Regions from separate parts of the Gordonia marina genome, predicted to be linked through region 2. Evidence: predicted binding sites of a transcription regulator. Region 2 holds the regulator's gene; each other region holds the start of a gene.

Region 1 (5,393 bases), on a different contig from region 2:
CCTCGGCGAGGTCGCCGACGGCGGTCACGACCCGCTCGCCGCCGGGAATCTGCTCCAGGGCGGTCGCGAAACGCGGTAGTGATCCGCGGCGGATCAGCACGGTCACCTGCGCGTCGTCGTCGGCGAGGAGCCGTGCCAGGACGCGGCGGCCGATGAAGCCGCTGCCGCCGGTCACGAAGTAATGCGTCACTGCAACAGGTTCTCACATTCGCGCGGCCGGAGGTGCCGTCGGCGTGGCGCGTCGGCCGCGTCCCCGCAGAACATCGGCCGTCTCAGCGCCACGGGCGGCGATCTTCCCTTCGCGACGCGGAGACGGCCGGTGTTCTGCATGCCGGGGGCGTCATCGCGGTTCTACGATGACTGGGTGGACCCGCTTCTTCTGGTCGTCGTGCTCGGGGCGGCCGCCGCGCTGTTCTGCTGGGTGACGTCCCTGGTCACGAACGAGACGTCGTGGGTCGACCGGCTGTGGTCGGTCGTGCCGGTGGTCTACGTGTGGATTTTCGCGATCTCGGCGATCCTCGACGGCCGCGACTCCGGGCGGTTGATCGTCATGGCGGTGCTGGCGACCCTGTGGGGCGCTCGACTCACGTTCAACTTCGCCCGCAAGGGCGGCTACACCGGCATGGAGGACTACCGGTGGGCGGTGCTGCGCGGCGCGATGACGCCCGGGCAGTTCCAGCTCTTCAACGCGACGTTCATCGCGTTCTATCAGAACGCGCTGCTGGTACTGATCACATTGCCGGCCTACTTCGTGTGGGCGCATCCGGCCGGGTTCACCGCGGCCGATGTCGTGTGCGCGGCGCTGTTCCTGCTGTGTCTGTGCGGCGAGTCGGTCGCCGACCAGCAGCAGTGGAACTTTCAGCAGGCCAAGCGGCGAGCGGGCGGCACGCTCGAACCGGGCTTCGTGACGACCGGGCTGTTCGCCTACAGCCGCCACCCGAACTTCTTCTTCGAGCAGGCGCAGTGGTGGGTCTTCTACTTCTTCGCCGGCGTCGCGGGGGTGGCCGCCGGCCTCGGCTTCTGGGGCGGGGCGCTGAACTGGACGATCATCGGCGCGGTACTGCTCACGCTGCTGTTCCTCGGCTCGACATGGTTCACCGAGTCGATCTCGGCGGGTAGGTACCCCGCCTACGCGGACTACCGCCGGCGCGTGTCGATGCTGGTTCCGCTGCCGCCGCGAAAGCCCGCGGACCGATGAGTCCGCGGCCGGCGGCCGTCGGCGACGTCCACGATCTCGCCGCCGCGATGCCGCACGTCACCGTCGTCCACGGCAAGTCCGGCAACGCGGTCTACCAGGTCGGCGGCAAGTCCTTCGTCTTCTTCCGCACCCCGCGCCCGGACGCGCGGGATCCGGCGACCGGGGAGAAGTACGACGACGTGATCGTCTTCTGGGTCGGGTCGCCGGAGGAGAAGGACGCGCTGGTGCGCGACGACACCTCGCCGTACTTCACCACGCCGCACTTCGACGGCCACCCGTCGGTGCTGCTCCGGGCGTCACGCCTGCACGAGATCAGTCGGGATGAACTGGCCGAGCTGGTCTCCGACGCCTGGCTCGCCCAGGCGTCGAAGCGCCGGGGCGAGCAGTGGCTCGCGGAGCACGGACTGCTGTGACATCCGGCGGGCCGGCGCCATCGTAACGGCCTACGACGCCCCCGCGCCGTCGACGATGGCGCGCAAGGCGGCGACGTGGCCGTCGAACGCGGCCCGGCCGACCGGGGTCAGTCGTGCGCGGAGGGTGTGGCGACGGCCGGTGAGCCGGCGTTCGGTGGCCACGTACCCGGCCTTCTCCAGCGTGGTCAGCTGCTTGGAGAGGGCCGAGTCGGAGAGGTTCAGCTTCTCCTTGAGGAAGGCGAACTCCGCCCAGTCGGCGGCGGCCAGCGTCGCCACCAGCGACAGCCGCGTGCTGGGGTGGATGAGTTCGTCGAATCCGCTCATGCGTGGACCAGCCGGCGCAGGCGCTGGAGGATCTCCGGGCCGCCGAAACCGACGATCGCGGCGACGAACACCGACGCGAGGAGGCCCGGGTGCCCGGCGCCGTCGGCGTCCAGTCCGAGTGCGACGCCGATGGTCGGCAGCACCAGCACCACCAGGATGCCGATGATCAGCCAGGGGAGCCGGCGGCTGACCTGGGACCGGTTCAACCGCACGCCGGCGGTGCCGCGGGTGCCGTCGTAGAGGCGTCCGGCCAGGGTGGCGTTGCCCGCGCCGAAGAGCACGGTCGCGACGATCGCGACCCAGCCGGGCGTCAGATCGCCGAGAACGCCCAGGACGATCCAGCCGGCGGCCATCATCCACCAGTACCAGCGCGGCAGTCCGATCTCACCGGCCATCGCGTGCTGGGCGCTGTCGATCGAGTCGAGGGCCGATCGTGCGCCCTCGTGGGTGGTGTCGTTCATCTGGACCACTTCCTCATTGACTTTCCTACTTGGAAAGTAAGTATTCTCTTTCCTGGGAGGAAAGTCAATGGCTGGCCTCTATCGAACGTACGTTCTAAAATGATTCGGTGGGATGGAGTAACGGGCCGCCGAGCTGGTCGGAGATGGAGCGGGTGCTCTCCGGCCGGCCGGCCGATGGACGGAGACTCGCCGAACCGGACGTGCCGGGCGACGGCGGAGATTCGCCGGCGTGGTCGCGCAAGCGGGGAACGTTCCTCCCCGACGAGGTGGAACCGGTGGAGTCGTCGATCCGGTACGCCGAATTGCACGCGCACAGCGCCTACAGCTTTCTCGACGGGGCCGCGATGCCGGAGGAGATGGTCGCCGAGGCGCGGCGATTGGCCCTGACCGGGCTGGCGCTGACCGACCACGACGGCTTCTACGGGGTGGTGCGTTTCGCCGAGGCGGCCCGGGAGTACGGCATGCCGACGGTGTTCGGCGCGGAGCTCTCGGTGGAGGCCTCGTCGCCGAATCGTCGACGGGCGGGCGCGGTGGATCCGCCGGGCGAGCATCTGCTGGTGCTCGCCCGGGACGCCGAGGGCTACCGGCGACTGTCCCGGACCATCGCCGACGCGCACATGCGCGGTGGCGACCCTTCGACGGAGCTCAGGGACCGCTCATCGAAGGAGCTCAGGGACGGTTCATCGAAGGGCACCCGGGACCGGAAGGGGGTGCTGCGGTACGACGCCGATCTGATCACTTCCTCGGCCGCCGGGCACTGGCTGATCCTCACCGGCTGCCGGAAGGGATCGGTGCGCCGGGCACTGGCTCGCGGCGGTGTGGCTGCGGCACGAAAATCGTTGGGGGAGTTGGCCGATCGTTTCGGGCCGGACAATGTGCTGGTCGAGCTGACTGCTTCCGGGTGCAGTGACGACGACGAGCGCAACGCCGTCCTGGCCGGGCTGGCCGCCGAGCTGGCGTTGCCGGCCGTCGCCACCACCGGGGCGCATTTCCCCGGCCCGGATCGACGACGACTCGCCATGGCGGTGGCCGCGGTGCGGGCCCGCACCGACATCGCCACCATCGCCGGGTGGCTGCCCGGTGTCGGAGGAGCGCATCTGCGCAGCGGCGACGAGATGGCGCGCCTGCTGCCCGCCCATCTCGACGCCATCGACACCGCGGCGCAGGTGGCGGCCGACTGCGCCTTCTCGCTGAAACTGATCGCGCCGAACCTGCCGTTGTTCGACGTCCAGGACGGGCACACCGAGGCGAGCTGGCTGCGTGAGCTCACCGAGCGGGGTGCCCTCCGCCGCTACGGCACCCGCGAGCAGCGCCCCGACGCCTACCGGCAGATCGACCACGAACTGAACATCATCGAGGCGCTGACCTTCCCCGGGTACTTCCTGATCGTCCACGGCATCGTCGATTTCTGCCGGCGCAACGACATCCTCTGCCAGGGCAGAGGGAGCGCCGCCAACTCGGCGGTCTGCTATTCGCTCGGCATCACCAACGTCGACCCGGTGGCCAACGAGCTGCTCTTCGAGCGGTTCCTGGCTCCCGAACGCGACGGTCCGCCGGACATCGACGTCGACATTGAATCCGATCGCCGGGAGGAGGTGATCCAGCACGTCTACGCCAAGCACGGCCGCGCGTACAGCGCACAGGTGGCCAATGTGATCACCTATCGCGGGCGGTCGGCGGTGCGCGATATGGCCCGCGCCCTCGGCTACGACCCCGGTCAGCAGGACGCGTGGAGCAAGGTGCCCGATTCCGCACCCGACGACGTCCGCGCCATGGCCTCCGAGATCTCCTCCCTGCCAAGACATCTCGGCATCCATTCGGGCGGGATGGTGATCTGTGACCGGCCGATCGCCGACGTCTGCCCCACCGAGTGGGCGCGGATGGAGGGCCGCAGTGTGCTGCAGTGGGACAAGGACGACTGTGCTGCGGTCGGTCTGGTGAAGTTCGATCTTCTCGGCCTCGGCATGCTCTCCGCGCTGCGCTACGCGATCGATCTGGTCAAGGCACACAAGGGGATCGAGGTGGATCTGGCGAAACTCGACCTAACCGAGGAGGCCGTGTACGACATGCTCTGCCGCGCCGACACGATCGGTGTCTTCCAGGTGGAGTCCCGGGCGCAGATGGCCACCCTGCCGCGATTGAAGCCGCGTAACTTCTACGACCTCGTGGTCGAGGTGGCGCTGATCCGGCCCGGCCCCATCCAGGGCGGGTCGGTGCACCCGTACATCCGGCGCCGAAACGGCGACGAGGACTCCGAAGTCGAGCACCCGTCGATGAAGCGGGCACTCCATCGCACCCTGGGTATCCCGCTCTTTCAGGAGCAGCTGATGCAGCTGGCGGTCGACGTCGCCGGGTTCGACACCGCCGAGGCCGACCAGTTGCGCCGGGCGATGGGCTCCAAGCGCTCCCCGGAGAAGATGGAGCGTCTGCGGGCCCGGTTCTACGAGGGCATGGAACGCGTCAACGGGATCACCGGGGAATTGGCCGACCGGATCTACGAGAAGATGGCGGCGTTCGCCAATTTCGGCTTTCCGGAAAGCCATTCGCAGAGCTTCGCGTCGCTGGTCTTCTACTCGGCGTGGTTCAAGCTGCACCATCCGGCGGCGTTCTGCGCGGCACTGCTGCGCGCGCAGCCGATGGGCTTCTACTCGCCGCAGTCGCTGGTGGCCGATGCGCGCAGGCACGGCGTCACCGTGCACCACCCCGATGTCAACCGGTCGCTGGCGCACGCGGAGTTGGAGAACGGCGGCCTCGACGTCCGGATCGGGCTCGGTGCGGTGCGCGCGTTCGGCGACGAGGCGGCGAAGCGGATCGTCGCCGAACGTGTGGAGCGAGGACCCTACGAGAACGTCGCCGATCTGTCTCGTCGCACGGAATTGACTGCGCCGCAACTGGAATCGCTGGCTACTGCGGGAGCGTTCGGGTCGCTGGGGCTGGATCGTCGTGCCGCACTGTGGGAGGCGGGCGCCGTCGCCGGGCTGCGCGAAGACCAGCTGC
Region 2 (5,393 bases):
CGCGGCGGCCCCGATCGCGGTCTTCTCGGCGAGCCGGGACTGCTCGCGCTGGGCGAGGTCGGGCTCGCCGACGGTCATCACGTCCGGCCGCACCGCTCCGCCGTGGACCCGCAGGACCACGCCCTGTTCGGCGAGGACTCCGAGGTCGCGGCGCACCGTCTCGCCGGTGACGTCGAACCGGGTCGCCAGCTCGGCGACCGCGACGCGGCCGCGCGCCCGTACTTCGCTCGCAATGGCCTGCTGGCGTTCTTCCGCGTACACCGTGCCGTCCTGAGTAGAGTCCTCGAAAGAGGGGCTGAGTTCCCAATCCCGTTTGGTTATGTCTTTGTTTACTTGTGTATGCGTTGACTCGTCAAGCGGTTTCTGTAATCTCTGTCACATGAATGAGGTGGACGCGATGGCAGCGGAGGATTTCGGGGCGACGACGGTGGTGCGGGGGACACCCGTGGTGCACGGGCTCGCGTACGGTCCGGTGATCCGGCCCGCCGAGACGCCGGAGTTCGACATCGACGCGACGGCGGTGATCGACGAAGCCCAGCGCTCCGCCGAAGAGGAACGGTTCACGACCGCGGCGAACACCGTCGCCGAACGGTTCTCGGCGCGGGCCTCGGCGAGCACCGGCAGTTCGGCCGAAGTGCTCGCGGCGACGGCCGCGCTGGCCAAGGACCGGGCCTGGATCGGCGCGGCGACCAAACTCATCGCCGGCGGTACGCCGGCGGCGGCGGCCACGGTCGCGGCGATCGAGCAGATCGCGGCGATGTTCACCAAGCTCGGCGGCCTCATGGCCGAGCGGGTGACCGATCTGAACGACATCCGTGACCGCGTGGTGGCCGAGATCCTCGGCCTGCCCGAACCGGGCATTCCGACGCCGGACCGGCCGTCGATCCTGTGCGCCGACGACCTGGCGCCCGCCGACACCGCGGGGCTCGATCCGCAGCGGGTGATCGCCCTCGCGACCCGCCTCGGCGGACCGTCGAGCCACACCGCGATCATCGCGCGGCAGCTCGGCATCCCCTGCGTCGTGGCGATCGCCGATCTCGGCGAGATCCCCACGGGCGCACTGGCTTTCGTCGACGGCGAGCGCGGAGTGGTCGGCCTCGACCCGGACGAGGCGGCGGTCACCGCGGCGGTCGCGTCGTCGAAGGAGACCGCTGCCGCGGCAGCTGCCTGGCGCGGTCCCGGACAGACCGCAGACGGTCACCGGGTGCTGATCCTGGCCAACGTGGCCGACGGCGTGTCGGCCCGGGCGGCCGCCGACCTCGGAGTGCTCGAGGGCGTCGGGCTGTTCCGCACCGAACTGGCCTTCCTGGACCGTCCGGACGAGCCCTCGGTCGCTGAGCAGACGTCGCTCTACCGCGAGGTGATCGACGCGTTCGACGGCGACAAGGTGGTGATCCGGACGCTCGATGCCGGCTCGGACAAGCCGCTGAAGTTCGTGACGCACCCGGACGAGCCGAATCCGGCGATGGGGGTGCGCGGCAACCGGATCATCCTGTCGAATCCGGAGATCCGCGCGCACCAGCTGGAGGCGCTGGCCGCGGCCGCCGAGGGCACCACGGTGGTCCCGTGGGTGATGGCGCCGATGATCGCCACGGTGGCCGAGGCGCGCGAGTTCGCGGCGCTGGTGCGCGAGCGCGGGATGATCCCGGGTGTGATGGTCGAGGTGCCGTCGGCCGCGGTGATGGCCGGCCAGATCCTCGCCGAGGTCGACTTCGTGTCCATCGGCACCAACGACCTGACCCAGTACACGATGGCCGCCGACCGGATGTCGCCGGAACTGGCATCGCTGACCGACCCCTGGCAGCCCGCCGTCCTCGCGCTGATCGAGCGCGTGGGCGCTGCCGGTACCGAGCAGGACAAGCAGGTGGGCGTGTGCGGCGAGGCCGCCGCCGATCCGCTGCTCGCGTGCGTGCTGGTGGGTCTCGGCGTCACCTCGCTGTCGTCGGCCCCGGCCGCGGCACCCGCGGTGGGGCTCAAGCTGAGCACGGTGACCCTGGATCAGTGCCGCGCGGCCGCGCAGGCCGCGGTGGCCGCCGACAGCACGGCCTCGGCCCGGGAGGCGGCGCGGGCGGTACTCGGCTGACGATGAGCGACGTCGTCTACGAGCCGACGATCCTGAAGCGGTACACGACGCTCTCCAACGCGATCGACGTCCTGCTGAATGAGCGCGTCACACTGCTCAGCCCGCGCACCTGGGTCGACCGGAACGACAGCGGGTTCATGGATCACTACTGCGCACTGAAGGGTTCGTCTCGCGTCAGCGTCGCGTGCTTCACCCAGTCCACGGAGACCTATCACCACTGGGGCGTCTTCGCGGGCGGCACGGACGGCGTGCGGCTCGAGATCAGCAAAGCGAAACTGCTGGCGAGCATCGCAGGCGACCCGGCCTACGCGTCCGGTCCGGTCCGCTACCTCACCCTGGACGAGATCGAGGAAGAGGCCGGCGACTCCCGGCTGACGGCCGACGATCTGCCGTTCGTCAAACGGCACGGTTTTCGCGACGAGAACGAGTTCCGCATCGTCCACCTCGGGAGCGGTGACGGGCCGCCGGTGCACCACATGCCGATCGAGCGAGGCTGGATCAACCGGATCTCGTTGAGCCCGCTCCTGCCGGAGGGGCTGATCGAGACGATGAAGGCCGCGCTACCGGCGCTGCCCGGCTGTGCGGACGTGAAGGTCGTGCGGTCGAATCTCTGCGAGAACCAGCGGTGGACCCGAACGGGGGAGTCGATCACTCTGTAGGACCGCGGCCACCCGAGTGGGGATCGCGATCCCCACCCCGGCGGCCGGGCGCGGTGTGGATGTCCGGATCAGATGCGCCGCAGCACGGTCACGACCTTGCCGAGAATGGCGGCGTCGTCACCGGGGATCGGCTCGAAGTGCTCGTTGTGGGGCATCAGCCAGACGTGACCGTCGACCCGCTTGAAGGTCTTCACGGTGGCCTCGCCGTCGATCATGGCGGCGACGATGTCGCCCTGCTCGGCCACGTTCTGCTGGCGCACGACCACCCAGTCGCCGTCGCAGATCGCGGCGTCGATCATGGACTCGCCGACCACCCGCAGCAGGAACAGGGAACCCTCGCCGACCAGCTCCTTGGGCAGCGGGAAGACGTCCTCGACGGCCTGCTCGGCGAGGATCGGACCACCGGCGGCGATACGGCCGAGGACCGGAACGAACGCCGGTGACGGCATACCCGGCTCGTCACCGGCCGCGTCGCCCGGCGGCGGGGGACGATGGTCGTCGCGGACGTTCACCGCGCGCGGCCGGTGCGGATCGCGCTTGAGTAGCCCGCGCCGCTCCAGGGTTCGCAGTTGGTGGGCGACCGACGACGTCGAGGTGAGTCCCACGGCCTCGCCGATCTCCCGGATGCTCGGCGGGTAGCCGCGCTCCCGGACGGACGAGCGGATGTACTCCAGGACCTCGCGCTGGCGCTGGGTCAGTGAGGCCTCCAGGGTCGCCGTCGACAGCAGCGGGTCGACGTTCGACGTGTTCTGCGGTCCGTCGGTCATCTGAGGTTCCTTTCCTCGTCGGTGATCCCCAATCTAGTCGACTAGGTCACAGAACTCAAACAATTGTTCGACGTGTCGGGACGGTTGTCGGACCCATGGTGTTAACTGTCGAACAAGAGTTCATCGAACATACGAACGATGGGAGTTAACGATGACCGGATTGCTGAAGGACCGTGACCGCCGAGCCGCCGGAACGGCCGCCTCTGTGACCATGACCTGCGATGTTCCGATCGTCGTCGGTACGCGCGTCCGTCGTGCGGTGCAGGCCGCACCGACGTGCCGGCCGACCGGACGCAGCCCGCAGAGCCGCACCGGAGTGCTGCGCACGGTGCCCGCCGCCGCTCGATCGAACATCCCGGAGCGCCGGGAACGTGTCCGGGTCCCGGGCGTGGCGAGCGCCGGTTCGAACACTCCGGCCACGACCGCGCGGCCGTCCTCGGCACCGGCGCGGCGGACCGCCGGCAGCCGTCGGCGGTGGGCGGCCGGGGTGCTGGCCGGGCTGGCGGTGGCGCTGATCGCCGCGGTGATGGGCATCGCCGGGCACGACTACCAGAGCGCGGCCACCGGGACACCGGCGGCGACGCAGGTCGTGCACGTGCGCAGCGGGGAATCGCTGTCGTCGCTCGCCGAGCGGATCGCCCCCGAGCTGCCCGCCGAGTCGGTGATCGCCACGGTGCGGAACCTGAACGGGCTGGACGGCACCGGGCTGCGCCCGGGTCAGGCGCTCGTGGTTCCCGCATACCGCTGAACGCGCGTGGGATCGGGATGCGCGGCGGGTACGCTGAGGGCATGCGATGCCCGTTCTGCAAGAACGACGACACCCGAGTAGTCGATTCGCGCGCCTCCGACGACGGTCTGGCGATCCGGCGGCGCCGGTCGTGCGGTGCGTGCGGCCGCCGGTTCACCACGGTCGAGTCGGCGGTGCTCGCCGTGGTCAAGCGCAACGGTGTATCCGAGCCCTTCAGCCGCGAGAAGGTGATGAAGGGCGTCCGCCGCGCCTGCCAGGGCCGCCAGGTCGACGAGGATGCGCTCGCGAAACTCGCCGCGGCGGTGGAGGACACGGTGCGCGCATCCGGTTCCGCCGAGATCCCCAGCAATGAGGTCGGCCTGGCCATCCTCGGCCCGCTGCGCGACCTCGACGAGGTCGCGTACCTGCGGTTCGCGTCGGTGTACCGATCGTTCGAGTCGGCCGACGACTTCCAGCGCGAGATCGACGATCTCCGCGCGGGCCGCAAGCAGCCCGTCGCCTGACATCCGGCCGTCGCGGGTTCCGCGCGACGGTCAGGTGAACGTGTCGAGCGCCTTGATCACACGCTTCTCCGACACCGGCCCCGCGGTGCCCAGCTGCTGGGCGAAGAGGCTGACGCGGAGTTCTTCGATCATCCAGTGCGCCAGGTCGTTCAGCGCATCCTGGCGGTGCGCCGGGACCTGTGCGAGACGCTGATTCCAGTGCGCGATCACCCGGTCGACGGCGTCGAGACCGGTCGCGTCCCGGGACGCCGAACCGGGTAGCGCCTCCAGCCGGGCACGAGCGGCCTTGAGATAGCGGGGCAGATGCCGCAGGTGAGTCAGCGCGGTGTCGCGGACGAAGCCGTCGTACACCAGGTGCGCCAGTTGCTCGGCGACGTCGTCGGCGGCGACCGAGCCGCTGCGCGCGTCGATCGCCCGGCGCAGCGGGGCGGTCTCGGCGAGAGCCGCCGCGGCGACGGTGAAGTAGTCGGGTGCGGCGGCGCGGACGGCCGGTGACAGCCGCTGCGTGAGCGCGGCGAAATCCGCGGGGGTGCGGATCGCGGCCACGCCGGGTTCACCGGCCAGGGCATCCGCGATCGCCCGGCGGGTGCAGTCGGCGAACAGGTCGTCCGCCCGCCGGTACGGGCTCTGGCT
Region 3 (5,393 bases), on a different contig from region 2:
GCTGGTCGTGAACGGCTCGATCTCGCGTTCCCGGAGGACCGCCGAGGCGATCTTCCCGGCGAACCGCTCCTCGCCGTATTCGCTGAGGACCCGCGCCAGGGCACCGTGGTCGTAGGTGTTGAGGATGTCGGCGGCGGTCAGCTCGTCGCCGGGGTTCATCCGCATGTCGAGCGGCGCGTCGATGGCGTAGGCGAAGCCGCGGTCGGCCTGGTCGAGCTGCATGGACGAGACGCCCAGGTCCAGCAGGATCCCGTCGACCTGCGCCAGACCCGCATCGCGGGCGACGTCGGCGATCTCGTCGTATCGGGCGTGATGGAACACGGCGCGATCACCGAACGGTGCGAGTCGTTCGCGGGCGATCTCGAGCGCGTTCTCGTCCCGGTCGATGCCGTGGACGGTGAGTCCGGGGAGCCGGGTGAGGAAGAGTTCGGTGTGTCCGCCGGCACCCAGGGTGCCGTCGATCAGGACCGCGCCGGTGCCGTCGTCGTGCACGCGGGTGAGCGCCGGGGTCAGCAGTTCGACCATGCGGTCGGCCATCACGGGGACGTGGCCGTGCTCGCCCGGGGACGGGGAGTCGGCCGGGGCGCCGGATACGATCATCGCCTCTCCCCTGTCTCGGTGGTGGTCAAGACGGTGGAGAAATGGAACGGCGGTGAGGCGGGGTCCCCGCCCGAGTCGCACCTGGCGTTGGGGAAGTACGTCAGGGTCGGCCGGGCCGAGGCCTCGCCTCACCGCAGCGGTCCATTTCTTCACTTGTCTTAGAGGATCGCGTCCAGCGCGGCGGAGCCGCCGGCCGCGAAGGCCTCCTCGTGTGCAGCCTGGTAGGCGTCCCATGCGGCCGCATCCCAGATCTCCAGGTGGTCGAACTGCCCGGTGACCACGCAGTCTTTCTGCAGGCCGGCCCATGCGCGAAGCCCCGCCGACAGGTTGACCCGGCCCTGGCCGTCGAGACTCTGCTCGTCGGCGTTGGCCATCATCAGCCGGACGTACGCGCGGGCTTCCGGATCGTTGCGCGACGCCTGGTTCGCCCGCTGGGCGATGGCGCCGAACTCCTCGGCCGGATACACCGCCAGGCTGTGATCGAGGGCTTTGGTGACCACGACCCCTCCTGACAAGGCGTTCCGGAACTTCGCGGGCAGTGTGAGCCGCCCTTTGTCGTCGAGCTTGGGCGAGTAGGTGCCGATGAAGCCAGCCACATCGCCACCTCCTGCCCGGGTATCGGTGAGGAGATTCCGGGTTCCCCCTCATCGACATCCACCACATTACCCCACTTTCCACCACTTTCCACCCCCTGCGCCCCACTCGCACACCACCGAGCATTGTTTACGCAGGTCATGGCGTCTTACATGAAGGAGATTCTCAGGAAAGGCCAGTGGCGTCCGGCGCGTCTCAACGGATGCCAACGAGGCTGAACAGCACAAAAGTGGCAGGTGGGACTCATCTAAGGAACTCAGTGGGGCGAAGTGGGTGATCGGGGTGGGGCGAAGTGGGTGGTCGTGGTGGAGCGCTCACGAACGCGTGCCACCGGTCCCGGCGGCACGACGAAAAAAGCGGGGCCGCGGTCTCCGTGGAGACTGCGGCCCCGCTTCTGCGGAACTCTTCTCAGGCGGTCAGTGACCGTCCTGGTGGAAGCGCCGGTTGAACCGGTCTTCCATGCGGGAACTCAGCGAACCCTTCGAGCCGTTCTTCGACGACTTGCCGGAACCGTCCGCGGACGCCGAACCGCCACGCGGACCGAGCACCAGGATCAGCCCGCCGCCGAACATCACGAAGAATCCGACCAGGCTCAGGATCGGGAAGTCGCCGATCCGGACGCGCACCATGATGCCGCCCACCAGCAGCACCAGACCGAGCAGCAGGAGGAGGACCGCCTGCCACTGGCGGCGCGCGGAAGGACGACCGACCCGCTGCTTACTGACGTTCGAGACGAACTTCGGGTCCTCGGCGTACAGCGCGCTCTCGATCTCATCGAGCATCCGCTGCTCATGCTCTGAAAGCGGCACCGCGCCCTCCCTTACTCCGTCGCGACGGGCACCGCGGAATTCGGCGACCGTTTCTCACTCCATGATAGGAGCAGAATCCTCCGGCGACCACTATTCCCTCTGGGACGATCCGCCACCCTCCCCCACCGCGGCCCACCGGATCAGGCGCCGATCCGGCGAGCCGGGCGTTCGGCGCCGGGCAGCGCCCCCTGCTCGTAGGCGAGCAGGCTGGCATCGGCCGCGTCGAGGAACTCGGCGGCGCGTCGTTCGACGCGGGCGCAGAGGGTGTCGTCCACCTGCCGGACCAGGCCCACCTCCACCTTCTCGCGCATGGCGGACAGGCCGCCGAAGTATTCGGCCAGTTCGGCGTACTGCGGCGCGGCCGCTTTGATCCGGCTCCACGCGTCGCGGGCGTTGCGGCGCCTGCGCACCGGGCCGGGCGGCTCGTAGACGGCCAGCACCGCGCCGGCCGCCCGGATGGCGGCCAGATAGAACTGCCGGAACCGCTCGGCGCCGTCGTCGGTGACGCGCGCGGCGTCCTCGAACAGCACCTCGGCCCGGTCGAGCAGGTCCCGGCTGCGCAGGACCACCCGCGGGTCGGCCGTCGCCGCCATGCGGCTCGTCGTCGACTTTCCGGTCATGTGAACCCCTCGCCTCCTTCTGTCGACAAGAACGTCTCACGTGCCTACGACAATCCCGGGCCGGCGGGCCTTCGCCGAGATGCGCGAGAGCCGGCGGCCCGGTGTCTTCCCCACCGGTCCGCCGACTCTCGGCTCATCGAAACTTTGTTCGATACCGGAAGACTAACCCCCACTAGGGGCCGTCGGCAAGTGCCGCTAATCTCACTGGCAACGCACCCGGATACGACGGCGAAAGGCAGGTGGGTCCGCCCATGGCGGTTCGGATCGTCTCCCTGGCCGCCGCCGATGCCGATCAGTGGATCGATCCGGCCGTGCACACCTATGTGACCGCCATGCGGTACGCGCGCGGCACCGAGCAGAGCCGCACCGGACTGTGGCGCGATCATCTGCATCGGCCGGGCTGGACGGCGGTGGCCGCGCTGGCCACGGCGTCGCCGATGGATCTGCTGCGGCCGACGTACGCCCGGCTGCGGGTCACCGCGCCGTGGACCGCCGACCGCGAGGTCCTGGTCGGTATCGCCTACGGCTACACCGGCGCCGCGGACCAGTGGTGGAACCGGCAACTGCGCTCGGGCCTGGCCCGCCACGGCTGCTCACCGGACCAGGTGGCGGCGATCGCGTCCGACTACTTCGAGCTCACCGAGCTGCACGTCCACCCGGTGGCGCAGGGCCGCGGCCTCGGCCAGGCACTGCTCACCCGGCTGCTGTCCGGGCGCCCCGAGTCCCGGGTCCTGCTGTCCACGCCGGAGGTACGGGGTGAGGAGAACCGGGCGTGGTCGCTGTACCGGCGGCTCGGATTTGACGACGTGCTGCGCGGTTTCACCTTCGCCGGCGACCCCCGGCAGTTCGCCTTCCTGGGCCGGTCGCTGCCGCTGCCGGACGCGCCCGGCGACGTCGCGGCGGGGGAGAACCCGCCCACTCTGGCACGATGACACCGTGTCCCGTCGCCAGCGTCTCCCGCGTCACCGTCACCCCGCCCTGGGCCTCGTGGTCCTGCTCGCGCTGGTCCCGCTGCTGAGCGGATGCCTGACGAAGTCGGAGAACGTCGGCGACCAGTACTCGGGATTCGTGGTGGTCGCGGCCGCCCCGGACGCCGGAGCCACCCCCACCTTCGACGTGCCCGCCTCGATGGCCGGATCGGTGTCGGTGACCAAGTTCCCGGCGGACGGCGACACGCAGACGTCACCGGAACCGGCGCAGACGGACGCGGTCACCGGGAAGGTCGGCTCCCGGATGACCTTCACCGATCTCACCGCGGGTCAGTTCTCCCAGCTCGGCGACATCATCTCCGGCGCGCTGGATTCCGGCGCGACCGTCGATCTGACGGCCACGCGCAGCGGCGACGTGGTCCGGATGCGCGGCGGGGCGGCTCTGGCCGGGCTGTCGCCGAAGACCTCGTATCTCTCGATCACCGTCGACTTCGGCGGCGAGGTCGTCGCCACCAACGGACATCTGGCCGGCGACAACTCCGTCACCTGGGTGCCCGAGCCGGGCCAGAACGCCCAGTTCAACGCCGATGCGAAGTACCCGGATCCGGCCACGGCGGCGCTGCCGAGCTGGACCTGGTTCATGGTGATCGCCTGCCTGGCGATCGTCGGCGCCGTCGCCGCCCTCGCCTACCGCTTCCGTGATCGCACGCCGCGGTACACCCCGCCGGCCGGACAGGGCGGCGGACCGAATCCACTGCGCGCCCTGACACGGCTGCGCCGGAAGAAGAACGACGACGCGGCCGCCGCCTCCGAGACGGAGGCCGAGGAGATCGAGGAGCCTGCCGCCCCCACCGGCCGGTAGGGCGCAGAGGCCGCGGCCCGGTTCAGGCCGGGGTCAGCGCGCCCCGGGTGTCGATCCCGATCCGCTCCAGCACCTCGCTGGTCGCGCGGGTGAAGTTCAGGCTGCAGAAATGCAGGCACGGCGCGCCCTCGGCCACCAGCCGCTGCGCCATCTCGGTGCACAGGTCGATACCGACTTCGCGGACCGCGGCCCGATCCTCCTCCGGACCGTCGCCGGCCGCCGCGGCCAGTCGCTCCGCCACGCGCTGCGGCAGCACACTGCCGGACAGCTCCACCATGCGGCGCACCGTGGCCAGCGAGGTGATCGGCATGATGCCGGGGATGATCGGCTTGGCGCCCTGCTCCGGATCGGCGGCCACCACGCGATCGCGCAGCCGCAGGTAATCGTCCACGTCGAAGAAGATCTGGGTCACCGAGTACTCGGCGCCCGAGCGCAGCTTGCGGATCAGGTTCCCGGTGTCGGCCGCCAGATTCGGCGCCCGATGGTGCCCCTCCGGGAACGACGCCACGCCGATGTGGAAGTCGCCGAGCGAGCCGATCAGCTCCACGAGCTCCGAGGCGTACGACACGCCCTCGGGATGCCGCACCCACTCGCCCAGCGGGTCGCCCGGCGGATCGCCGCGCAGCGCGAGCAGATTGGTGATGCCCTTGTCGGCGTACGCGCCGACCAGGCCGCGCAGCTCGTCGAGGCTGTGATTCACCGCGGTCAGATGCGCGACGGTGGTCAGCGTGGTCGACGTGGCCAGCTCCCCCGCGATGCGCACCGTGCGGTCCCGGGTGGAACCGCCGGCGCCGTAGGTCAGCGACACGAACGCCGGGTCCATTCGCTCGAACACCCGCACCGCGTGCCACAGCCGGGCCTCGTCGGCCTCGGTCCGCGGCGGGAAGAACTCGACGGAGAAGGGCACTGGGCCGTCGTGCGGCGCGGCGAGCCGCTCGACGACGGTCGAGGGCGCGAAGGCATCGGCGGAAACGTCACT

Evidence for each region. The regulator LexA, encoded in region 2, represses DNA repair genes until DNA is damaged. The targets are predictions, from matches to a motif close to CGAACANNTGTTCG.
Region 1: a site for LexA is predicted at 2,479-2,492, ahead of ACSEEN_RS18935 (error-prone DNA polymerase). Genes of this name have one in related genera too.
Region 3: a site for LexA is predicted at 2,761-2,774, ahead of ACSEEN_RS05730 (SAV_6107 family HEPN domain-containing protein). Genes of this name have one in related genera too.

The regions. Positions count from the first base shown of each region.
Region 1 is NZ_JBPSDN010000042.1:19,112-24,504, forward strand. Features, by position in the region: gene ACSEEN_RS18910 (SDR family oxidoreductase) at 1-190, opposite strand, end outside; gene ACSEEN_RS18915 (DUF1295 domain-containing protein) at 365-1,198, shown strand; gene ACSEEN_RS18920 (MmcQ/YjbR family DNA-binding protein) at 1,195-1,611, shown strand; gene ACSEEN_RS18925 (winged helix-turn-helix domain-containing protein) at 1,642-1,935, opposite strand; gene ACSEEN_RS18930 (hypothetical protein) at 1,932-2,396, opposite strand; gene ACSEEN_RS18935 (error-prone DNA polymerase) at 2,504-5,393, shown strand, end outside.
Region 2 is NZ_JBPSDN010000025.1:18,551-23,943, reverse strand. Features, by position in the region: gene ACSEEN_RS15305 (DeoR/GlpR family DNA-binding transcription regulator) at 1-261, opposite strand, end outside; gene ACSEEN_RS15300 (phosphoenolpyruvate--protein phosphotransferase) at 380-2,083, shown strand; gene ACSEEN_RS15295 (hypothetical protein) at 2,086-2,742, shown strand; gene lexA (transcriptional repressor LexA) at 2,811-3,509, opposite strand; gene ACSEEN_RS15285 (LysM peptidoglycan-binding domain-containing protein) at 3,661-4,257, shown strand; gene nrdR (transcriptional regulator NrdR) at 4,299-4,760, shown strand; gene hrpA (ATP-dependent RNA helicase HrpA) at 4,791-5,393, opposite strand, start outside.
Region 3 is NZ_JBPSDN010000007.1:8,861-14,253, reverse strand. Features, by position in the region: gene rsmH (16S rRNA (cytosine(1402)-N(4))-methyltransferase RsmH) at 1-600, opposite strand, end outside; gene mraZ (division/cell wall cluster transcriptional repressor MraZ) at 759-1,196, opposite strand; gene ACSEEN_RS05735 (SCO2097 family morphological protein) at 1,611-2,003, opposite strand; gene ACSEEN_RS05730 (SAV_6107 family HEPN domain-containing protein) at 2,144-2,623, opposite strand; gene ACSEEN_RS05725 (GNAT family N-acetyltransferase) at 2,875-3,555, shown strand; gene ACSEEN_RS05720 (LppM family (lipo)protein) at 3,560-4,414, shown strand; gene metF (methylenetetrahydrofolate reductase [NAD(P)H]) at 4,437-5,393, opposite strand, start outside.